Linked DNA regions of Prochlorococcus marinus XMU1404. The protein of the gene in region 2 interacts with the protein of the main gene of each other region in a pairwise test. Links are inferred from orthologs where the notes say so. Each region holds a gene or a part of one and is shown on either strand. Other genes may lie near its edges. The genes, in order: lpdA and HA144_RS01580.

Region 1 (12,294 bases), on a different replicon or contig from region 2:
ATAGTTCCTTTTAAAACTATTTCTGGAGCAACTTGCCAAATAGATTCAGCTACTAATTCAGGCAGAACTGCTGAGATAAAACCTGCTCCACTTGATATTGCCCCTCTTAATGATAAGTATGCAGCTCCGGGATATTTTTCACTTCCAGCAATTAATAATGTTCTTCCTCTTTTATATTTATCGGAATTTTTTGGTAAAGAAGGTAAATCAATATTTTTTAAATCTTTGTAAGTAACCTTAAAAATTTTTTTCTCAATCTTAGATAACTTATTAGTAGGTACCCCAATATCAATATGATTCAACTCTCCAATAAAAGGTAAAGCAGAATCTTGTGTTAACCCAATTTTATTGAGACCTATAGCTAAAGTGTAATCTGCCTGTACAGCATTATCTAAAAACGGCTCTCCTTTATCAGGGCATAACCCTGTTGGGATATCAATACTTATTACCTTGCCATATTTGTTATGAAATTTTTGATTAATAAGTTTGATTAATTTATTATCAACTTTTCTTGTTTGATTATTACCAAAAATCGCATCAATCCAGAGTTCTTTCCCATTTGCATCAGGGGGCTCTACTAATTTTGTGACACCAATAGATGTAAGATAATTAAGGAGGTTATTTGTTAATGTTTTTTTTATCGGAAATGGACACCATACCTGGACTAAAAAGCCTTTCAAACAAAGCTCTCGTGCTATTACTGCACCATCCCCACCATTATGCCCAGGACCGATTAAAACAGTTATTCCATGTTTTAAAAGAGGTTTCCTTTTCAAGAGCCATCTACTAATTTGGATACCAGCTTTCTCCATCAATGCTTCTTGTGGCATTCCATCAGAAAACATTTCTTTCTCTAATATCATCATTTGCTTCGAATCAACAATTAAATGTTTAGAGTCAATTGCTGGCCATACAATTTCGTTCATAATTAGTACAAAGCATTTGAAGTACCGTTCAAAATTTTAAACTTCCATGTTAAAGACACAAAAAGATGAAAAATTAGAGAACTATTTTTCTACTAATAATAAAACTAAAAAGAAGAAAAATATTATTGTAGGTCTTTCTGGAGGCGTAGATAGTTCTCTTTCAGCTGCTCTTCTTGTAGAAAGAGGATGGAATGTTGAGGGACTAACTCTTTGGCTAATGAAAGGAGAAGGATCCTGTTGTTCTGAAGGATTAGTAGATGCTGCAGCCCTTTGTGAAGATTTAGGAATTAATCATAAAATTATAGATTCAAGAGAAATTTTCGAAAGAGAGGTAATTAAAAAAACTACTGAAAGCTACGAGAAAGGTTTCACACCACTCCCATGTTCGATGTGCAACAAGAATGTGAAGTTTGAAGAGATGCTTAATTATGCAATAAATAAAAAAGACTTTACCCATATTGCGACTGGACATTACGCAAGAATAAAAAAATCATCTTATGCTGAAAAACTTGATTACAAGAGCTTAGTATTTAAGGAATTCCTTCTTCTGAGAGGGGCGGACAAGAATAAAGACCAAAGTTATTTTCTTTATTCTCTTTCACAAGAAGTACTAAGCAGATTAGAATTTCCTCTTGGTGAGATGAAAAAAGAAGAAACCAGAAAGGAAGCCCTGAGATTAGGCCTCAGAACTGCTCAAAAACCAGAAAGTCAAGATTTATGTTTAGTTGAGCATTATGGATCAATGCAGAGATTTATCGACAAACACATTGAACCTAAAGAAGGAAAAATAATACATGTTAATGGTCAAGTCCTAGGAACTCACAATGGTATTCAGCACTTTACTGTAGGCCAAAGAAAAGGTTTGGGAGTTGCCTGGCCCGAACCATTATATGTAAAAAATTTAGACAGAAAAGAAAACATAGTGTACGTAGCAGATAAAAGTGATCTATTTAATAGAGAAGCAATAATTAGTAAGGTTAATTGGGTTTCAATCGAAGAACCTAAGCAAGATATAAAAGTAGAAGCACAAATCAGATATAGAAGTCATCCAGTAAAAGGAACTTTAATTGCTTTGAAAAATTCAGATAATCTAACTAAAACTTTTAAATTAATTTTTGAAGAAAGTCAAAGTTCGGTAACGCCCGGACAAGCTGCAGTTTTTTATAAAGGAGAAATTTTATTAGGTGGTGGATTAATTAATTAATTTTCAAAAAGATATTTAATCCCATAAAAAATATAAGCAAAAACAAAAGAGGTTTATCTCCAAATTTTGTATAGAAAGTCTTTTCGGATGAAAAATTAGGGAACACTATTTTATTTTGCTCAACATTTAAATCTAGCATTTGAATTATTTTTCCATCATCCTGAACTAAACCCGAAGGGCCTGTGTTTGATACGAGTAAATTATTTTTCTTATTTTCAATACTTCTTAACCTAGCCAATGATAGAAATTGATTATGCAGCTTAATTGGATAGGGATCTAAATTTGATGCAGTTATTATTAGTTTTGCACCACTATTAATAGCCTTTCTTATTTTCAATCCATCACTAATTTCGTAACAGATAGCTACTGCTAATGGGGGGGTAAATTTAGGATCGAAAAATCTTGAATCGGAACCCGGTTGAACTCCTCCTACTGCAGATAATCCTCTTGAAAAACTATTTAGAAATACAGGTATATTTTCACCTAATGGAACAAGTCTACTTTTATCTATGAAAGAGGTAAAAGATTTATCTCCAATTTGAAATCCTAGTAAAGAACTTCTTAACTCATTATTGTAATTTCTGAAACCTCCTGCCAAAGTATTAATTTTAATGCCTTTAGTTAAATAAAAATTATTAGATAGAGTTCCTTCGGGAGCAACAAGAAGTTTTGCTTTATTGGCTAAAGCATATTCTTGAGCGATAGATTGTTTTTCTTTAATAAACTCATCATCTATTTTCAATTTTTCTCTTGTTGGGATATTTGTTTGCCAAATAGCCACAGGAAATTCAGAGTTTCTTTTTATTGGATTTGTTAGGGCCCCAAATAAATGTAAGAAAACAATTATTAAAGATCCAAAAATAAATATTTTTTTGAAATGAAGTTTTCTTCTCCATCTACCGTGACTAAAAAAAATCCAAAATCCAATCAATATTTGTAATACGCATAAACCACTTGCACCAATCCATCTTGCCAACCCAGCGAGATAAATATCACCTGGGACAAGACTTTCACCTAAACCTATCCAGAAAAAAGGTGTTTGAGAAAGTATCAATTCACCAATCCCCCAAGTCAAAGATAAAAAAAATACTTTTATGATTAAAGGCATAATTTTCATATTAAAAACATCCTCTTTCCAGAGAATCATTTCAACTAACAGCCCCCATAAATAAACTAATAACCCACCCCAAATAGCACAAAATAATAATATTGAAATGGCAATTATTAAACTTGCAAACCATGAAAACCCAAGCCATGTCAAAGGATGCAGATCATATAACCATGAATGACTTATCAAAACAAAGAAAAAGCCCCACCAAAAATTTGCTATTTTTCTTTCACTTCCTTCCCATAAAATAAATAAAGATATCGGCATAAAAATCAGCCAAAAGTAAGTTGAGACTGAAATTCCTCCTAAAATTCCACCTAGGCAAGGGTAAAAATATTGTCTTAAACTTTTTATCTTAGTCGGGATTAACAATCTAAAATTACGAAATTAAATTTATAATCACTCATTTATTGTACCTTTATTCTGTAATATTAGTTTTAGTAACTTTCAAAATTTAAGTGAAAGAAGTCTTTATTAGTTTTGCAGTTTTTGTTTTTTGTGTTTCGTTAACTCTTTTCAGTCAATTTAATTCACAACAAGTGGTTAATGCTGCCGAATCAGAAACTCAGTTAATTCAAAAAACACCTATTGCAAAATCATCAAATGTTTCAAATAATAATTTATTTGAGCTAGACCCATCAGATCCAAATCCTATACTTTTCGCTATGGCAGAAGAAACACAATCAGAAAGCAATTCAAGGACTACAGAAAGTGGTCTAGTTATTTTGGATATCGTAAATGGGGAAGGAGATGAAGCTAGTGCTGGGCAAACAGTTACTGTAAACTATACAGGAACTCTAGAAGATGGGACACAATTTGATACTAGTATCGGTAGAGCTCCATTTAGCTTTCCATTAGGTGCTGGAAGAGTAATTAAAGGTTGGGACGAAGGTGTCGCAGGAATGAAAGTTGGAGGTACAAGAAAATTAACAATTCCTCCGGAACTTGGATACGGATCTAGAGGGGCAGGAAATGTTATACCCGCCAATGCAACTTTGATATTTGAAGTTGAATTATTAAAAGTCAATTAAATTTAAGTAAGAAAAATATCTAAGACTTTTCAATTTAGTTAATCTCCAAGTAATATATATACAACTCCAAATATTTGAAATGTTAAGTAAATTGATCAATTCTTTTCTAGATAAAAAATCCCCAATGACAGTCCATGCTCACTGTGATGGTCCTTGTGGTGTTTATGATCCAGCATCAACGAGAGTTACTGCTGAAGCAGTTTTATCAATGACAAAAAAACTTATTGCACTAGAAGCTCCTTCTAGCACTGATTCAGCAGAGTGGGCTACATATAGTAATACATTTTCTAGATATGTTGCAGTTAAAGAAGAGCAAGCAAAAGAAACAAAGAAAGAAATTCTAATTTTGTGGACAGACTACTTTAAACCAGTTCATTTAGAAACTTATCCAGACTTACATGAAACTATTTGGAAGGCGGCCAAATTATGCAGTGCATGCAAAGTTAATATTGATTTAGCTCAAGCTGAAGAGCTCATGAGTTACGTAGAAAAGATTCATAATATCTTCTGGGCTTCAAAAGGGAGATCAGACGCTTTCGTAAAAGCTAGTTAATCAGAATTATTTTCAAAAGTTTTTTTGATTTTATTTTATTTTTTTTAGGTTTAAGAAAAACCGCTATTATTAGTGGTGAATCTATGTATCCTTACCTAAAAGACGGGGATATTGTATTTTTTAAAAAATATAAAAAGAATAAATCAATACTAAAAAATCGACAAATAGTTATTTTTAATCATCCACTTAAAAATAAAAACCTAATAAAACGGATAAATTCAGTAAATCAAAATAATATTGAAGTTCTTGGCGACAATATTGAACTTAGCGAAGATAGTAACAAATTCGGATTAATCAATGACGAAAAAATTATTGGGATTGTCACCTCTAAATTAATTTTTCCTAAATTAACAAATTTTTTAATTCAAAAAAACAGAAGCACTCCTTTGAATCCAAAATAATCCCAAAGAAAAGGAAAGCCCTCCTGCTACAGCTATTAATCTTTTAATAAATTTTTGACTTGCTTTAAAGGTGGTAAAAGATATTAAACAAGTAAAAAGATTCATACTTGTTAGTGAACCAATCAAATATGAAATCAAATATAAGCAAGCACTTGTTAAAGGTAGTGCCAAAGCAGGAAGAACTGCGAGGAAATGCGAACCTCCAGCTATACCGTGTAGCAAGCCTAAACCTGTCAAAGCATGTGAGTGCTTATTATTGTTATTTTTTTGTTCCTTAACATGAAAGTGAAAGTGACGATGGGCAATTCCATTCTCATGCTTATGGGAATGCGAATGGATACTTAATTGAAAAGAATTTTTAATAGCAAATACTCCAACAATTAGAAGAGAAATTCCAACTAGGAATTCGGCGATATTGGAAAATTTGTTTAATGGCGTAATATCCTTAATAAAAATAGCTAGGAAAGCTAACAAGAGGACACCTGAAGAGTGTCCTAAGCCCCATGAAAAACTATTTCTAAGAGCTTTTTTGGGATTATTAATCGCTGCTGGTGCCATTGCAATTAGATGATCAGCGCCACTAACAACATGCACAAATCCTGCAACTACTCCAGTTAAAATTACAGCTTGCATATATATTCAGTACAACTCTGCTTATTCAATTTTATAGCACGATTTGAAGTCAAAATTAAATTGATTTAAATAATTTCTTGAAAGATTGTTCAATATCACTTTCTCTCATAAAAGTTTCACCAATTAATACTCCCTTGATTCCAATAGATCTAAGCGAATCTAGATCTTCGGCACAATTAATTCCTGATTCACTAATGGGAATAATATTTTGTTTTAAAAATATATCAGCATATTTATGCATCAATTCTATTGATGTTTTTAAATCAGTTTTAAAAGTCTTTAAATCCCTATTATTTATTCCAATCAAATTAAAAGATTTTAATTTTAGAATCCTTTCTAATTCATTATCATTATGCACTTCAACAAGAACACTCATCTTTAAATTATCAGCTATTTTCTTTAGATAAATTAAATCGTCATCACTTAAAATCGCAGCGATTAATAATATCGCATCAGCACCAGATACCCTTGCTTTATAAATCTGATAAGCAGAAATAATAAAATCTTTGCATAGTAGAGGGAGATTAGTTGATTTTCTTACAGTTTCGAGTATTTCATAACTACCTTGAAAAAACCTTTTATCGGTAAGTACTGAGATACATGATGCACCTAATCCTTCATAACAAATTGCTATGTCTTCAGGGTTAAAATCTTTTCTAATAACTCCTTTACTCGGACTAGCTTTTTTTATTTCTGCAATTACTCCTGGTTTAATTTTTGAATCCAAGATATTTTTATAAAAATCTTTTGGGGCAGAAAGATTTTCAATTTTTTTTATTAAATCTTCTAAAGAAACTATTTTTTTAAAATTCTTAATTTCAATGTCTTTATGCCATACAATTTCTTCCAGAATATTTTTTGCTTGTGCTTCTCTATGAGGTACAGCATATTCTAAATTTTCAACCCTAACTGTTGGATTTGGTGGTCTGCGTCTTATCTCCATTAATTTTAGATATTATTTTATTTGAGAAGCGGCTTGTTTATACGCGACCTCAACTACTTCACTAAGAGTAGGATGAGTATGAACTTCTTTAGATAATTCAATTACATCTTGGTTCCTTGAAATAGCGTTCGAAATTTCTTGAATCAAATCAGCTGCATGTAACCCAAAAATATGAGCACCTAATACTTTCCCATTATCTTTATTGAAAATCAACTTTAGCAATCCATCACTCTCCATCTCAGCCAATGCTTTTGAATTAGCCTTAAAGAAACTTTTCACAATTCCCAAAGTAAAATTTTCTTCTGCAGATATCTCTTTAGCTTCAGCTTCAGAGAGACCAACTGAACTTATCTCAGGGTGAGTAAAAGTTGCCGCAGGGATACTTTTATAGTTAATTGCGACTTTACCACCGCAAATATTTTCGACAGCAATAGTACCCTGTGCTGCTGCAGTATGAGCAAGCATTAATTTGCCAGTAACATCTCCAACAGCCCAAATATTAGGTATTATTTCCTCGCCATTTTTAACTCTCATTTGATCATCTATAGGAATAAAACCTTTTACCGTCTCTATCCCAACAGACTCAAGATTTAAGTTATTACTATTAGGACTTCTGCCAGTTGCAACAAGCACAGCGTCAACTTCTAAAGTTTCTATCACTTCTTTGGAATTTGCATCTGTAAGTTCTATTTTGACAGGACATCCAGGTGTTATTTTTGTAGCGAAAACATTTGATTTTGTATCTATATCTCTTGATTGAATAAGATTCTTTTTCGCAATTTTTGTAATGTCAGGGTCAAATGTTGGCATAATATTCTCTAAAGCCTCAATCATGGTAACTTCACAACCAAGCGCGGTATAAACATCTGCGAATTCCAATCCTATATAACCACTTCCAATAATAGCTATCCATCTAGGTAGCCACTCTAGCTTTACTGCATCATCACTAGTAAATACAGTTCTATTATCCAAGGTTATCCCACGAGGAACGAAAGGAGAAGAACCAGTTGCTATGACGATATTCTTACATGTGTATATTTTATCAATTCCGTTTTTATCTCTTACACCCACTTTTTGATTCCCTTCAAGTCTTCCAATACCCAAAATAATTTCAACTCCACTCCTTTTTAGAGTTTTTGTTAAATTTTCTCTAACGTTTAAAACCAGATTATTTGCATGATCAGCAATTTTTGATCTTTCAAACCTTACGGGTGCAGCATGAATACCAAATTTGGCTAAATGCTCATAATTACCTATTTCTCTGACTTTTCCAGTCGCAGCCAAAAGAGCTTTAGAGGGGACACACCCCTTGTTAACGCAAGTTCCTCCCATGTCTGAAGATTCCACTATCGCGACTTTCAGTCCCTTACTAGCAGCATGTTTAGCGGCATCAAAACCTCCATATCCTGCTCCTATTACGATTACATCGAAATCAAAACTTGAATCAGTCACTTTTTATTTATTTATTAGAGGTGAATGCGACTCTTTTTCGTTCTAGTAATAACGGAACAGCAACACAAGCCACATTTAATGATTCTACAATCTCACTATGCGGAATTGTAATTGTTTCATTAAAAGCTTCTTGAATTTTTTTATGAATACCTTGACCTTCATTACCCAAGATTAATGCAGTACGTTTAGACCAATCAACTTCCCAGTAGGGTTTTGAGGATTTTTTTAAATTTTTATTTTGGCTACTAGTAGAAAAAATATTAAATCCTACATTTGATAATTCAGATAAAGACTTTAATAAAGAATTTATTATTTCTTCTTCACTTCCTTCAAACCTTTGAAATGGGATTTGAAAGACCGCACCAGTCGATGCTCTTAATGCTTTTTGGCTTAATGGGTGCGCACCTCCAGCTAAAAAAATTGCATCAACACCAGCAGCTAAAGCAGTTCTAAAAAGATTACCCATATTCCCAGGATCTTGAATCCTATCGAGAACAAGAACAAAATCATCTTTACTATTGAATTGATAATTAAGTATCGATGAGATTTCTACTAATGCTGCAATGCCATCTGGATTAACTGTTGAAATTGCTGAAGCTAAAACCTCTTCTGAGACCAAAGTTATTAATGATTGATCAAACTTTTTGCTAAGATTTTGGTTCTTTTTGAGCCATTTTTCAGTAACTAGAATTTTAGAGGGGGAATTTCCAGACTTCAACAATTCTTCAATAAGATGAGTACCCTCTATACAAAAAAAATCTTTGTTCTTGCGAGAGGATCCTCTTTTAAATGATCTAAATCTTTTAACTAGATTATTATTTTTACTAGTTATTTTAAAAAAATTATTTTCTATGAGGAATTTAAAAATTTTGTGGTCAATTTCATTGTAATTCCATAAACGATTGGATCAATAATTTTTAAAATTTAATTCCCTAAAAATTGATTGATACATTTTTACTTTTTATTAATATTATGGACGTTACATAGGGTGGACTTACTAATGTTAGTTTGTCATTATAAACCTAATAAACTAAGTCTTAATGATTTGCGGCAGCGAAAAGAATTCATATTTTAAATCGCAAAATTTAAAAATTCTTGGCCAAGGTAAACTAAACGGGATTGTTGAAATAAGTGGTGCGAAGAATTCGGCATTAGTTTTAATGGCGGCTTCATTATTAACCAATGAAAGAATAACTCTTGAGAATGTTCCTCGTCTTACCGATATAGAAAAAATGGGGCATATCCTTAAGTATTTAGGGGTTAATTTAGTAGATAAAAACAATAAATTAGAGATAGATTCAAAAAATGTTTCCATTACAGAAGAACTTCCATATGAACTTGTTAATGGACTGAGAGCTAGTTTCTTTTGTATCGGTGCTTTATTAAGTAAATTTGGAAAGGCTAAAGTGCCTTTGCCTGGAGGTTGCAATATCGGTTCAAGACCTATAGATGAGCATATTAATGGACTTAAAGCATTAGGAGCTGAAATTATTATAAAAAAAGGAATTGTCGTAGCAAAAATAAAGGAAAAGAAAAATAAACTGCATGGTACTCATATCAAATTAAAGTGCCCAAGCGTAGGAGCAACTGAAACTTTAATAATGGCTGCTTCATTAGCGGAAGGAAGAACTACTATTGAAAATGCTGCAAGAGAACCTGAAATTCAGGATTTATGCCAAATGCTTAATAAAATGGGAGCAAGAATTTACGACTCCGGAAAAGAAAAAATAATTATTGATGGTGTTAATAAACTTGTTGGTTGTGCTCATAAAGTAATTCCCGATCGAATAGAAGCTGGCACTTTTCTAATTGCTGCTGCTGCAACTGGCTCTTCAATAACAATATCTCCCGTTATTCCTAATCATCTTGAAGCTGTTACGAATAAGCTTCAAGAAAGTGGAAGTAAAATTACGATTAAAGGTAATTCAATTACAATTAAGGGAAAAGAAATTAGAGGAGTAAATATTGATACAGCTCCTTTCCCAGGATTTCCTACTGATTTACAGGCACCATTTACAGCTTTAATGACAATCGCCAATGGTGAATCAAAGATCACTGAAACAATTTTCGAAAACAGGATGAATCATATTCATCTACTTAATAAAATGGGAGCTAGTATAAAATTAAATAAAAACGTAGCTCATATCAAAGGTGTTAAGACAATAAAGGGGATGGATTTAGTTGGCTCAGATTTAAGATCATCAGCTGCATTAATAATTGCTGGGATTATCGCTAAAGGTAATAGTAAAATCTATGGTTTAGAGCATTTAGATAGAGGTTATGAAAATTTTGAATCAAAATTAAAAATGTTAGGTATTAAAATAACTAGAGAATTTAATAAAAGATCTTTTACTGAGAAAGAATATAAAATTACTTCTGATCCTGAAGATATTCCTAAACGTAGAGCCGCTTAAAATATAATTTTGGATTGGCTTACTTAAACGTATGCAACATTTATTAGCGAAATACAACCTAAAAATAATAAAAACAAAACTAAAAAACGATTAGACCAAATTTTATCTAAACCACTAAACCTAAACTCCTTCATGCCCAGGTTCCTCCGTTAGATCCAAATGCTGTCAAAATAGTTACTGCAATAAAAAGATAGGGAACAAATTTTAAAGATAATTTTTTAGCTTGAATCTTTGACATAATTTTTTTACTAATTCTAACATAATATTACTAATTATGAAGCCATACCCTTGAATAAAGGACTCTTAGGAGCCTTTAGTTACAGTACTGTATCAGTAATGTTTATTTTTTTCATTTTTATCTTATTTCTTGTCAGCGATTCCAATAAATATGGCTCTATGTTTTATCAAAAAGATTTTTAACTAAAAACAAATGTGTTCTCGATCGCTCTTCCTTAACCGCCAAAAGGATAGTCAATAAAATGATTTTTGTTATAATAAAAAAGTTCATTATTTTTCAAAAGCCTTGGGAGCGTGGTGGAATTGGTAGACGCACCGCACTCAAAATGCGGCACCTTCGGGTATGTCGGTTCAAGTCCGACCGCTCCCACTTTGATGAAAACTTATAGTCGATTCGATATATCTTTCAAAAAAGGAAAAGGTTGTTGGCTATGGGACAAAACAGGTAAAAAGTATCTTGATGCAGTTGCTGGTATAGCCACTTGTAGTCTTGGTCATAGCGATAGAGTTTTGAGAAGAAATCTATCAACTCAACTAAAAAAGATTCAACACATTTCAAATCTCTACATTATTGAAGAACAAGAACAATTAAGCAGAACTTTAACGAATATAAGTTGTGCTGAAAGCGTTTTTTTCTGCAACAGTGGCGCAGAAGCAAATGAATCAGCTATTAAATTAATTAAGAAATTTGGAAATACAACAAATGAAAGTAAAGAATCAATTATTCTAGCTGCTAAGTGCAGCTTTCATGGCAGAACATTGGCAGCCTTGAGTGCTACTGGTCAGCCAAAATACCAAAAAGGTTTCGAACCCATGATAAAAGGGTTTAAGTTCTTTGAATTTAACAATTTTGATTCGGTAAAAAAATTATTTGAAGATTGTAAAAATAATGATCAAAAGATTTCTGGTGTCTTAGTTGAACCAATACAAGGAGAAGGTGGCGTGATTCCTGGAAGTAAAATATTTTTTAAAAACCTTAGAAATATCTGTGATAAATATAATTCTCTTCTTATTTTAGATGAAGTCCAAAGTGGAGTAGGTCGAACTGGAAAAATGTGGGGCTATGAGAATTTAGGAATTGAACCAGATGGATTCACTCTTGCTAAAGGATTAGGAGGAGGTCATGCAATTGGGGCATTATTGGTAAAAGAAAAAGCTAACATTTTTTCTCCAGGAGATCATGCAAGCACTTTTGGAGGGAACCCGTTCGCCTGTAAGGCTGCCTTAACTGTATTAGAAGAAATAAATAGAAGAAATCTTATCAATAATGTTTACCTGAGAGGGGAACAATTAAGCGCTGGGTTTGAAGAATTAATAAAAAAATTTCCAAATATAATTAGTGGGAAAAGAGGCTTAGGTTTAATACAAGGTCTTGTTATAAATGATGATTAT
Region 2 (12,456 bases):
TAATTTCAACTCAACATAACCCTGAAATAGATGGGACCACTAATGAAGAAGAAATTCGTCAAAAAATCAAAGAAGATCTATGGAAGAATGTTGTAATTCCAGCTACAGAAGATTTAGAAATCAAACCAAGCATTAACGAAACAAGATTTCTGGTAAACCCAACTGGAAAATTTGTCGTAGGAGGTCCTCAAGGAGATGCAGGACTTACTGGCAGAAAAATTATTGTAGATACTTATGGTGGATATGCAAGACACGGAGGAGGGGCATTCTCAGGTAAAGATCCCACAAAAGTGGATAGATCAGCCGCTTATGCAGCACGGTATGTAGCTAAAAGTATAGTTAAGGCAAAGTTAGCAAAAAGAGCAGAAGTACAATTAAGTTATGCAATTGGAGTTGCGAAACCGATTTCAATTCTTGTTGAAACTTTTGATACTGGTATTATTTCACAAGCTAATTTGACTGAGCTTATTAAACAGTACTTTGATTTAAGACCTGCAGCAATTATAAAAGAGTTTAACTTAAGAAATCTACCAAAAAAAATGGGTGGTAAATTTTTCAGAAAGACTGCATCCTATGGACATTTTGGCAGAAGAGATCTTGAACTTCCTTGGGAAAATGTAGAAGAAAAAGCAGCCGAATTAGCGGAGGCTTCCAAGGTATTTTTATAAAATATATATTCTATGCCTGATAATTTTTATGGCGGTTTAGATTTCGGAACCAGTGGTGCAAGAATATCAATAATTAATTTTCATAAGAAATTAGTATATTCAAATTCTGCACCTTATTTATACAGCTTTAAAAATCCAAATTCTTGGATCAATTCTTGTGAAAATCTCTTAGTTAGTTTACCTATTGAGATAAAAATTAATCTTGATAAATTGGCTATCTCTGGCACCTCAGGAACTTTAATAGCATCCAACTTGCAAGGAGAGTCTATAGGGGAAGCAATACCTTATGACCAAGCATGTAATGAACATAAGATCCTTATTGAATCATTAACTTCTGGAGAAGATCATCTGCGAACTCCATACAGTAGTCTTGCTAAAGCATTGAAACTAATAGATAAATATGGGACAAATATACTTTTACGACACCAATCTGATTGGATCACCGGTTGGTTTTTAAAAGATTGGACTCTTGGAGAAGAAGGCAATAATCTAAAACTTGGTTGGGATCTAAAAAAAGAATCGTGGCCAAAAAGTTATCTCGATACTTCATGGCAAAAATGCCTACCTCATATAATAAAAAGTGGAAAAATTATTGGACAAGTAAATCTTGATTTGGCAGAGAGATTTAACTTGAACAAGAAATTACTATTAATCTCTGGCACCACTGACTCGAATGCAAGTTTAATAGCTGCTGAATTAGGTAAACAAGATGGTCTCACAGTTTTAGGAACAACAATTGTGGTAAAAAAAATTATTGATGATCCTATAAAAAAAAAGGGAATTACAATACATAGAATAAACGGTGATTGGATATGCGGAGGAGCATCAAATGCGGGATGCGGTATCTTGTCTAAATTCTTTTCTGATTTAGAAATAAAGGAACTTAGTCGACAAATTAATCCATCGAAAAACACTTCTTTGAATCTTTTACCTCTTAATAGTAAAGGAGAAAGATTTCCTGTTAACAATTCTAATTTAGAGCCTATACTTGGTCCTAGACCAGTAAGCGACTCACTTTATTTACATGCATTATTTGAAGGGCTAGCTAGGATCGAATTAAAAGGATGGGAAAAACTAAGCGAACTAACAGGTTCTCTTCCAAAAAAAATTATCACTATTGGTGGAGGTTCACAAAACCCACAATGGAGAAAAATAAGAGAAAAAATTATCAATATACCAATAGTTTCATGTAAAAAAACTTCTTCATTTGGTACTGCCTTATTAGCGGTTAATGCAAAATAATAGTTTTTTGAATATTTGATGAAGATATAAAATTTTTAATAATAGGGTTTCACAAACTACACATCGTAATTTAAAGTATATAGGTTAGAGCCGGGATAGCTCAGTTGGTAGAGCAGGCGACTGAAAATCGCCGTGTCCCCAGTTCAAATCTGGGTCCTGGCACCTTTAAAACCCTGTCTTTGGCGGGGTTTTATATTTTCTAGGCATTTAGAAACTAAATTTTTTCTTTTATTTTTTTTTCAATTCTCAATTTTCAGTTTTCAACTCTGCAAACTTGACCAATAACACCCAAAATCAGTTTATCTCCATTTGGATCTTGCCAATCAGCTAAATCATTAAAATTAGTATTTACTTCATCTATAGATACATCAACGTCTCTAAATGATTTCTCAAAACAATTTATATCCATTGTATAGAGAATATCCTTAGTAATTTCACTTTTTGTTTTGGGAATAAATTTACTCAATACTCTCACAGAACCATCCTTATTTCTTTTAATACTTTGTCTATCCCACAACTGTTCTCCATATTCACTTTTAGGGACTCCAACCCATTCATGAGGCAAAGCATTTGCTTGTTTTATTGAAATACAAATTGAAACGATCATGGAAAGGACTAAACCAATGCTATTTCTGAAAAATATTAAATTAACTTTATTTTTAGAATCAACCATGAATACTTTTGAAATACAAAAATCTATTTTAAGGAGTAAATATAAGATTAAAAATTTGTAAAAATTTTTATTGATTAGTATTTCTATTATAGATACAATCAAATATTAAATTAAGAATTTTCTCCCAATAAATCTACTAGAAAATAATGAATAAAATACAGAAGCTACTTTCAATAGTTTTCTTTGTCGCGATATTGGTTGGATTAATCTATTTAGTACAAAACTATGGCATCGAACCCTTAAGGAGCAAAGTCGAGAGTATGGGCTTTTGGGCCCCTCTAGGAATATTTATACTTAGAGGAATAAGTATAATTCTTCCTGCCCTACCAAGTTCGGCTTACTCATTACTTGCTGGATCACTATTAGGTTTTCAGAAAGGTTACATAACCATTATTTTTTCTGATATAGTTTTTTGCCAAATAGCCTTTTTCATAGCAAGGTACTTTGGCCGCAAACCTGTTCGTCGTTTAGTCGGAACAAAAGCAATGAAAAAGATTGAAAGCTTTAATCAAAATCAATTAGAGGAAAATTTCTTTCTTATGACTGGTCTTTTGATGACTGGTCTTTTTGATTTTCTAAGCTATGCAATTGGAATTGGGGGAACTAGATGGAAAATATTCACTCCAGCTTTATTAATAAGTCTCTTAATCAGCGATTCCATTCTTGTAGCTGTTGGGGCCGGAGTTAGTCAGGGAGCTGGATTATTTCTTGGAATAGCACTTTTAGGTATGTTTGCTCTTGCTACCATATCAGGCCTATCAAAAAATCCACCTCAATGGTTCATTTATTTGCTTAGCTATATCAACGAATATTTATCTCGGTTTTTATACTCTTTAACTAAAGGCAGATCCCCTATATGGTTCATTTATTTGCTTAGCTATATCAACGAATATATATCTCGGTTTTTATACTCTTTAACCAAAGGCAAATCCCAAAATTATTAGAAATAAGCATTTACCAATCATAAAGACAAGATATAACATTTTTGCAAACATTAACTATATAAATAAGAATTCATGCAAGAATGTAAAACGACTGATTTTTAAAGTTATTAGATGACTCCATTTAGACCAACTTCATATGATCGCCCTGGAGAACAAATATCAACCACTCCTTCTGGATTAAAAGTAACTTCTGCGAAGAGATTAATGGTGGATTCAATGGTAAGAATGATTCAAAAAGCAGAAAATCATTCAGCAGAAGATAAACTTGACGAAGAATCTAACAACAATTAATCAATTTATCGATAAAAGTTTAGGAGAGTGGAAATCGATAAGAAGCTCTCATACTTTAGCTTTTCAGGAATTTGAAAACTCAACAAGTAAAATATATATAAAACATATCAACTCTAAAAATAAAAAAGTTATTGAAATTTTTAAAAATTACCAATATAGTACAAAATTAGAAAGCATAGCCATTTCTATAAAATGGCAAGCTATTAGTGATTGGGATGATGATGATTTGAGTGAGGGAGATGAAACAGTTTTGATATTTTTACCCAAGGATGAAAATTCAGGAATTGTTTTACGAAATAAAGGTTATACGGAATCTTTTATTTCATCATCGAATTATTTCGTTGACGAACAGAATAATTTACATATTAAAACTTTTTACAAGTCAACAGTTTCTGAAGAAAAAATTTCCTTTTTATCCGCTCACGTAAGATCCAGATTTTCTACTATAAGAAATCTTGGGAATAACTCAGTAATACAGACTTCCCATACTTCTGAAATAAGAAATTTAGCTAGTTTAAAAGATTAATTATTCTTTCAAATTGAAGCTCTGTATCAGAAATTAAATCAGGAAGGAAGCCTGTGTTTCCCTTCATATTATTAACTGTAGAATTTAAATCAGAGATTGTTGAATCTCGCATTAATTCAATAACCCTTCTTGCATTTCTTAAAGGTACCCCAAGAGCAAAATAAGTATTTTTAAGATCCCTCAAACAACTTTTTTCTAAAACTGATTCGTCATTAGAAATTAAAAGATAAGCAACAATCCTGAGGATTATTTCTCCATCTCTTAAACAAACGGACATCTTGTTAGTTGTATTTAAAGATATTTTTGAATTAACTGAATCTTGATTTTCGCAAATCATTGCTGTTACAGCGTCTGCTGCAATTGCATGTGAATTATTGGTAATTGAGCATATTGCATCTAATCTTGAGTTTGCACTATTAATGAAATCTTTTATATTGCTTAATTCATTTAATTTCTTATCAGTGGAAAATAGTGGATTATTCTTTAAAACTGACATTATTAAATTAAAAAAATTAAAGATTGAATCTCAGAATAGTACAAAGCAAGTAAAAAAAATAAAATTTTAAAATTAACGCAACGCTTCTTAATTAATAACTTCATTCCAAAGTGATAGTTGAAATAATTCAAATAAAAATTTTTTTTCCGCTAATATGAAACTACTTTTAACTAAAGTTTTGGATCAACAGGATTTAAAATTATCAAAGAAACTTATCTCCTCATATAAAAAGAGATTGGAAAAAGAAATTCTTAACCGAAGTATGAAATTAAGGATGCCTCAAAATAAATTTGAAGAAATAATTGATAATAACAATGAACTCATAAATTTAAAAAAAGCGTTAGAAGACCTTGAAACCGAATCTGAACCTCATAGCAAAGTCTGATTTTTGAAAACCCATCCAAAAGTGCCTCAAACCAACAATTTTCTTTTTCAATCTTTAAATAATGAGCAACTTCAAGCAGTAAGACATGTTTATGGGCCACTATTAGTTGTAGCAGGTGCTGGTAGCGGAAAAACTAAGGCTCTTACGCACAGAATTGCAAATCTTATTGAAAATAATTCTATAGATCCCTATAACATCCTCGCAGTCACTTTTACTAACAAAGCTGCTAAAGAAATGAAAGCAAGATTAGAGGTTCTTCTAGCCCAAGAATTAGCTTTTAATCAATTTGGTCAGCCTTGGACAACTCTCAAAGAAATTGATCAAAATCAATTAAGAACAAACGTTCACCAAGAGAGGCTTCAGAACCTTTGGATAGGTACTTTCCATTCTTTATTTTCAAGACTTCTGAGATACGATATTGAAAAATATACTGATCCAGAAGGCTTAACCTGGACAAAGCAATTTTCAATTTACGATGAAACAGATTCGCAAACATTAGTAAAAGAAATTATCAGTCAAGATATGAATCTTGACCCGAAAAGATATGATCCCAAAAAGATTAAAAGATTAATAAGTAATGCTAAAAATCAATGTTTAACTTCTAATGATCTTTTAGAAAAAGCAGATAATAATTTTGATAAAACAGTTGCAGAAGCCTACAAGAGATATAGAATTTCACTCTCAAAAAATAATTCTTTAGACTTTGATGATCTTCTACTTTTACCTGTTTTCTTATTGAGGCAAAATGATATAGTCAGAGATTACTGGCACAAAAGATTTAAACATATTTTAGTTGACGAATATCAAGATACAAATAGAACACAATATGAACTTATAAAATTAATTACGGCCGGAAATACTGAACCAAAAAAATTCTTTGATTGGGAAGATCGCTCAATTTTTGTAGTTGGGGATGCTGATCAAAGTATTTATAGTTTCAGAGCAGCTGATTTCAGAATTCTAATTGGTTTTCAAGAAGATTTTAAAACTTCTTTCAACGACGATAAAAAATCATCTTTAATTAAATTAGAAGAAAATTATAGGTCATCTTCTAATATCCTTGATGCTGCAAACTCACTAATTGAAAACAACTCTGAAAGAATTGACAAAGTTTTAAAGGCTACTAAAGAAAAAGGGGAACTTTTAACATTACTAAGCTGTGATGATGAAATTTCCGAGGCAGAAGCAATTACAAATAAAATTAAATCACTAAACAATAAAAATCAGAAACCAATATGGAAAAATTTTGCAATATTATATCGAACCAGAGCTCAGTCAAGAGTATTAGAAGAATCTCTTGTGAGGTGGCGCATTCCTTATACAATTTTCGGAGGATTGCGTTTTTATGATAGAAGAGAAATTAAAGATGCAATAGCATATTTGAAAGTTCTGGTTAATTCTTCAGATAACGTTAGTCTTTTACGAATCATAAATGTTCCTAGAAGAGGGATTGGTAAGACTACTATTCAAAAACTTAATGAACTATCTAATAGGTTAAATATCCCATTATGGGAGGTTCTTAATGATAAGCAAAGTCTTGAAGAAACAATAGGCCGATCATCAAAAGGAATTAATAAATTTACCGAAGTTATGAATGATCTACTGTGTTACTTAGAAAATTCAGGTCCTGCTCAACTACTTCAACTTATATTAGAAAAAAGTGGTTATTTGAGTGACTTACTCTCTAGCGGGACTGAAGAATCTGAAGATAGAAGAAATAACTTACAAGAACTAATTAATGCAGCTACTCAATATGAAGAAGAAACAGAAAGTGGAGATGTAGAGGGATTTCTTTCTACAGCAGCCTTAACAACTGATAATGATACGAAGAAAAATAATCCCAACTCTGTAACTCTCATGACTCTGCACAATAGTAAAGGTTTAGAATTTCAAAATGTTTTTATCACTGGGCTAGAACAAGGTCTCTTCCCAAGCCATAGATCAATTGATACTCCCTCACTTCTTGAAGAGGAAAGAAGATTATGCTATGTAGGTATTACTAGAGCTAAAGAAAGAGTTTTCTTAAGTCATGCCAGGGAAAGAAGATTATGGGGTGGAATGCGTGAAGCAACAATTCCTTCAATATTTCTTTCAGAAATACCTGAAGATTTAATGGATGGCGAATTACCACAAACTGGTGGTGCTTCAATTAGAAGAGATTGGCATCTTGATCGTTTAACTAGAGTGGATCGAAACAATCCAAATGAATTTGTTAACCAACCAATAAATGGAGTGAGGAAATTATATTCAGGGCCCAGTAAAGGAAAAAGCTGGATAGTTGGAGATAAGCTAATTCACTCAAAATTTGGGAAAGGTGAAATCATACATATTTTTGGGAGTGGGGAAAAAATATCTTTAGCAGTAAAATTTGGTGATAAAGGAAGTAAAATTCTAGATCCCAGATTAGCTCCAATTCGTTATGTAAGTTAAAACTCATGAACGATATCTCTGATTACATTCAAGGGGAATTAATTAAAACTCCTTTTAATCTATATAACCTAATTGCTAAATACATAGAATCTAATAACAAAACTAAAGTTGCTTTTGTTGGCGGTTATTTAAGAGATTTATTAATTAGTAAATTCCATAAAAAATCTTTTTCTAAACCTGTAGATATTGATCTTGTTATTGAAGGCTCCTCTATTTCTCTGGCAAAATTTATAAAAAAAAATATTGTAAATGTAGATTTATGTTTAATCAAGGAATTTAATTTATACAACACTGTAGAAATAAATATTAATGACTATAAAATTGATATTGCTTCTGCAAGAAAAGAAATTTATCCTTCCCCAGGCTTAAATCCCACAGTAAATAAAAGTACTATTGAGGAGGATCTTAAGAGGAGAGATTTCACTATAAATTCTATAGCCTTCGAGGTCTCGACAAGGAAAATCTATGATCTTTATGGAGGAATATCTGATATAAAAAGTAAAAGATTGAACTTACTTCACAGCAATAGTATTTCAGATGATCCAAGTAGATTAATTAGATGTGCAAAATATGCTTCAAGGTTAGGTTTCAATATTTCAAATAATTCTCTCAAACAATCTCAAAAAACAGTTAGACAATGGCCATGGAAAAGTTCAGAGACTAATCAGACAATGATTTACCCTCCTGCACTAGGCATACGGATAAGGATGGAACTAGCTGAAATATGCAAACACGATAATTTGACTAATGTAATTTCGATAATTCATAAATGGGAAGTTATCTCAATCTTAAATGAAAATATTAAAGTCGATAAAAGGTTTTTAAGAGGACTAAATTGGATTAAGAAGTTAAAGGGAAATCATATGCTTTACTTATTAAAAGATTCAGAAGATTTAGAAACAGCATGTCAAAGATTTTTAGTAAATAAAAGTGAGATAAAAATATTAGAAGATTATTTAAATATCAAAAAGATATTAAAAACAAACCAAAAAAATTTCAATAACTTTTCTCCTTCAAGTTGGGCAGAATTTATTGAGAATAGAAACCTTAATGATGAGACAGTCAAATTATTAATTTGTGATGGAGGACCTTACTGGCGTAAATTGTTTAAGTGGTTATTTATTTACAAATTCATAAAATCAAAAAAAGATGGAGAAACATTAAAAAAAGAAGGATGGGATCAAGGGAAGGAGATGGGAAAAGAAATCAAAAGATTAAGATATTTGGAAATTGACAAATTAAATAGAACTTAATTACATTTTTACAACTTCTCCAACCTTGTACCATTTATCCTTTAGAACATTTTCATATTTACTATTGCAACTAATCAACAAGGGGCCACATGTTTGAGGATCTAATAGTAATGATATTTTATCGTTAAAAGTCTCTTGATCTAATGAATTTTCGTTTAAAAAATTAATTATTCTTTTTTTCTTATTTACTTTATAAATTTTGTCAAAAATTTCTTTATTAGATTCAAAGAAAGTACTCTTAACATCTTTTCTTATTAAATCAAATACTCCAGGATAAGCTTTAAATGCAAATAAATCCAATATAACTTTTATTGGCTCAAGATTATTTCTTTGCCTATATAAATTAGATGATTCAACCATCTCTTTAAGATGTCCAATAAATCCATATCCAGTAATATCAGTCGCAGCATTGACTAATGATTCTTTAAATTGATTTTGAAAAAGATAAATTTCATCAATCAAATATTGCTGACTCTTTAGTAAATTATTAATTATTTCAGAAGAACTACCTAGCATATTAATATTTTGCATTTGACTGGCAAAGTAAATCCCAACGCCTAGAGGTCTAGACATCATGAGAATATCTCCATTATTCATTCCAGATTTAAGCCATGGTTTTACTCCATTTTTTAAAATACCTTGAACTGTTAAAGAAATATCTATTCCTAATGCATAAGGTTTATTTACTAAACTTCTTGCCTCGAAAGTATGGCCTCCAAGTAATTCACCTCCATGATCCTCAACTGTTGATTTAATACCTTGAAGGGATTGAGAAAAAAGGTAAATCTGATATTCCCTTTCAACTTTTGGTAATGAAATTAAAGCCTGAGCGGATGAAAGTTTTGCTCCGCATGCCCACAAATCTGAGAAAGCATGCAAAGTAGTAATTTTTGAATTAAGCCAAGGATCACTTACCAAAGCAGGAAATCCATCTACACTTTGCAAGATGATATCTTGACCATTTTGATATATCTCAACTGAATCTTCAGGTGATGAAGCAAAAGAATTTAAATTAGATTTTATTAATGATTTATTCAAAACAAACTGAGGAATTTTAGCTGCACATCCTCTGCAGTCATTCAATGAAATATTTTTTTCACTACTTTTCATAATTAGCCTTTTTGATCTGAACTTTTTAATAAAGTTGAGATCAATCTTATATTTTAAAATCCAAAAAAGAAAAGAAGGGCCGAAAGCAAAATTGCGATAAATAGCAAAAGCCTTTGGATGATGGCTTGGAAATATATTTACTATTTGCAATCCGATCTTTTGAGGAAACCACTTTTTTAATGATCTCCCTTCTATATCTTTTTTTAGATTTTGGACTAATGTATTTACAACTTTTACTGCAAAAACTCCTGATGCTGGTCTTTTTGCTGAACCTACAACTGCGCAATCACCGACAGCAAAGATTCCCGAGAAACTTTTTATCTGCAAATTCTGATTTGTGATTATTCTGCCATGAGAATCCGAATCTAATAATTTTTTTTGTGCCCATAACGGAGATGTATTTCCAGTACATAAAAGAATCTTGCCATGATCAAAATTAAGTTTTTCAACTAAATCAATATTGGAATTCCGTAAACTTTTTAGAATTGTATTATTAATTTTTCTTGAATCACATAATAGTTTTAAATGTCTATCTCTCCATCTTTTTCTCAAAGCATATGATACTTCAATTGCAGCAAGGCCACTCCCAACAATTACAAATGGAAGTTCATTAACTGAATCAAAAATATCCTCTTTTAGTATTGAGTCATAAGCCCTTAAAAAAGGTTTAATTGAAAAAGCATCTCGATTTTTAACTAGTAATTCAAATTCTTTTGGAATTATTGTTTGACTACCATAATTAAGCACCAACTTCGAATAATTAATTGAAGGTCTATTACTTAAAACAATTTTCTTTAAATTGAAATCAATATCCTTTACTTCTTCTTCTATAAAAGATACTTTTGCATTTTTTGCTAAAGATTTTATATCAATTAAACTCTCTTCTAAAGCGATTGATTTTGAAATCACCGATGGGAATAGCGCCGAATAAACCAAATGAGAATCCCTAGATATAATTGAAACAGGAATTTCTGGCATTAATTTCGGAAACATTAACCATTTCTTCAATAAAAGAACATTTGTGTGTCCTCCTCCAATTAGTACTAGATGATTAAAAGTCATTTACATCATCATGAATAAAGAACATTTATTACCAATTGAAAAATCAAGATTAGGAATAATTGGTGGGAGTGGATTTTATTCAATGGATCAGATGGAATACTTAAGAGAAATTGAAATCAATACTCCCTATGGTAAACCTTCTGATTCAATAAGAGTATATAATCTTGGAAATCTAGAGATAGCATTCATTCCTAGACATGGCAGAACACATAGACTAAATCCTACTGAAATCCCCTACAAAGCTAATATTTGGGCTCTAAGGTCAATAGGAGTAAGATGGATTATTGCTCCATCAGCAGTTGGTTCATTACAAGAACAAATAAGGCCACTTGATATAGTGGTGCCAGATCAATTTATAGACCGGACAAAAAATAGACCAGCAACATTCTTTAACGAGGGGGCTGTAGCACACGTAACGATGGGAGATCCCTTCTGCACAAATTTATCTCGTATATTAAGTGAAATCGGAGAAAAAAATATTCCTGGTGGTAGACAATTACATAGAGGGGGTACCTATCTAGCAATGGAAGGACCCGCTTTCTCAACTAGAGCAGAATCTAATTTATATAGAAGTTGGGGATGTTCAATAATAGGAATGACGAACCATACAGAAGCAAGATTAGCTAAAGAGGCTGAGATAGCTTACTCCTCATTGTCTATGGTTACTGATTATGATTGCTGGCATCAAACGCATCAAGAAGTTTCTGTAGAGATGGTTTTAGATAATCTTAGATCGAATACTGAAGTAGCTAATAAAATAATCTTCGAAGTAGCTAAATTAATTGAAAAAGAAAGGCCAAAAAGTAAATCTCATTTTTCATTAAAAGATGGATTGATAACCCAAAAAGAAAATATCCCCAGTTTCACAAAAGAGAAACTAAAGATATTTACTGATTCTTATTAGACTTGTTAGATTTAAGTGATTATGAGGCCAAGGTAATGATTTTGTTAGCCTCCAGCTCCAACTCCTTGGTACGAGCCATAGAAGAAGATTCCTAAAACGAAGATAACTGCAATTCCACCTGCTGTAGCAACAAGCCATAGAGGAAGAGTTCCTTCAGTCCATCTTCTTTCCCATGCAACTGCTGGTCTACCGTCGGGAAGTCTATCTGGAATTCTTCCATCAGGTCCTTTTAATTTACTCATAGTTTTAATTTAATTGAAAAAGTAACTGGAAAATAAAATTCCCAATACAAAAACTGATAATAAGCCTAAATAAAGGCTTGTACGATTAAGTTCAACTGGAACTTTGTTAGGATTTTCGTTTACTTGCATGATTGTTAAATTTATCGGGCTACGAATTGCATTGCAGCAATAGAACCCAAAAAGAATACTGATGGGATAGCTAAAGCGTGAACTGCTAGCCAACGAACAGT

Evidence for each region.
Region 1: the proteins of HA144_RS01580 (region 2) and lpdA interact in binary tests that used the Escherichia coli proteins (3 or more experiments, as listed by UniProt). The link is inferred for Prochlorococcus marinus XMU1404 from one-to-one orthologs.

Annotation. Positions count from the first base shown.
Region 1 is NZ_JAAORE010000003.1:191,902-204,195, forward strand. The notes cover bases 6,032-8,947. They hold lpdA (dihydrolipoyl dehydrogenase), read right to left. Parts: upstream 8,252-8,947; coding sequence 6,812-8,251; downstream 6,032-6,811. Other genes in these bases: trpC (indole-3-glycerol phosphate synthase TrpC), read right to left, coding at 6,032-6,799; HA144_RS07330 (TrmH family RNA methyltransferase), read right to left, coding at 8,259-8,947. Also shown: HA144_RS07285 (NAD(P)H-hydrate epimerase), read right to left, coding at 1-926; tRNA 2-thiouridine(34) synthase MnmA, read left to right, coding at 973-2,130; HA144_RS07295 (acyltransferase), read right to left, coding at 2,123-3,610; HA144_RS07300 (FKBP-type peptidyl-prolyl cis-trans isomerase), read left to right, coding at 3,697-4,269; sodN (superoxide dismutase, Ni), read left to right, coding at 4,349-4,822; sodX (nickel-type superoxide dismutase maturation protease), read left to right, coding at 4,831-5,223; HA144_RS07315 (hydantoin utilization protein A), read right to left, coding at 5,182-5,856; more of trpC, read right to left, coding at 5,912-6,031; more of HA144_RS07330, read right to left, coding at 8,948-9,119; murA (UDP-N-acetylglucosamine 1-carboxyvinyltransferase), read left to right, coding at 9,292-10,665; HA144_RS07345 (aspartate aminotransferase family protein), read left to right, coding at 11,278-12,294. UniProt on the Escherichia coli protein: Lipoamide dehydrogenase is a component of the glycine cleavage system as well as of the alpha-ketoacid dehydrogenase complexes.
Region 2 is NZ_JAAORE010000001.1:285,688-298,143, reverse strand. Bases 4,873-7,950 are described here. They hold HA144_RS01580 (UvrD-helicase domain-containing protein), read left to right. Parts: upstream 4,873-5,246; coding sequence 5,247-7,655; downstream 7,656-7,950. Other genes in these bases: HA144_RS01575 (CCA tRNA nucleotidyltransferase), read left to right, coding at 7,661-7,950; HA144_RS01585 (hypothetical protein), read left to right, coding at 4,995-5,225. In the rest of the region: metK (methionine adenosyltransferase), read left to right, coding at 1-668; HA144_RS01620 (FGGY-family carbohydrate kinase), read left to right, coding at 681-1,910; HA144_RS01610 (hypothetical protein), read right to left, coding at 2,164-2,583; HA144_RS01600 (hypothetical protein), read left to right, coding at 3,639-3,818; HA144_RS01595 (phycobiliprotein lyase), read left to right, coding at 3,793-4,344; HA144_RS01590 (R-phycoerythrin subunit beta), read right to left, coding at 4,328-4,840; more of HA144_RS01575, read left to right, coding at 7,951-8,908; selenide, water dikinase SelD, read right to left, coding at 8,909-11,080; mtnP (S-methyl-5'-thioadenosine phosphorylase), read left to right, coding at 11,091-11,984; HA144_RS01560 (photosystem II reaction center protein J), read right to left, coding at 12,029-12,226; HA144_RS01555 (photosystem II reaction center protein L), read right to left, coding at 12,236-12,355; psbF (cytochrome b559 subunit beta), read right to left, coding at 12,367-12,456. UniProt on the Escherichia coli protein: A helicase with DNA-dependent ATPase activity. Unwinds DNA duplexes with 3'-5' polarity. Translocates on single-stranded DNA with 3'-5' polarity. Initiates unwinding more efficiently from a nicked substrate than double-stranded DNA.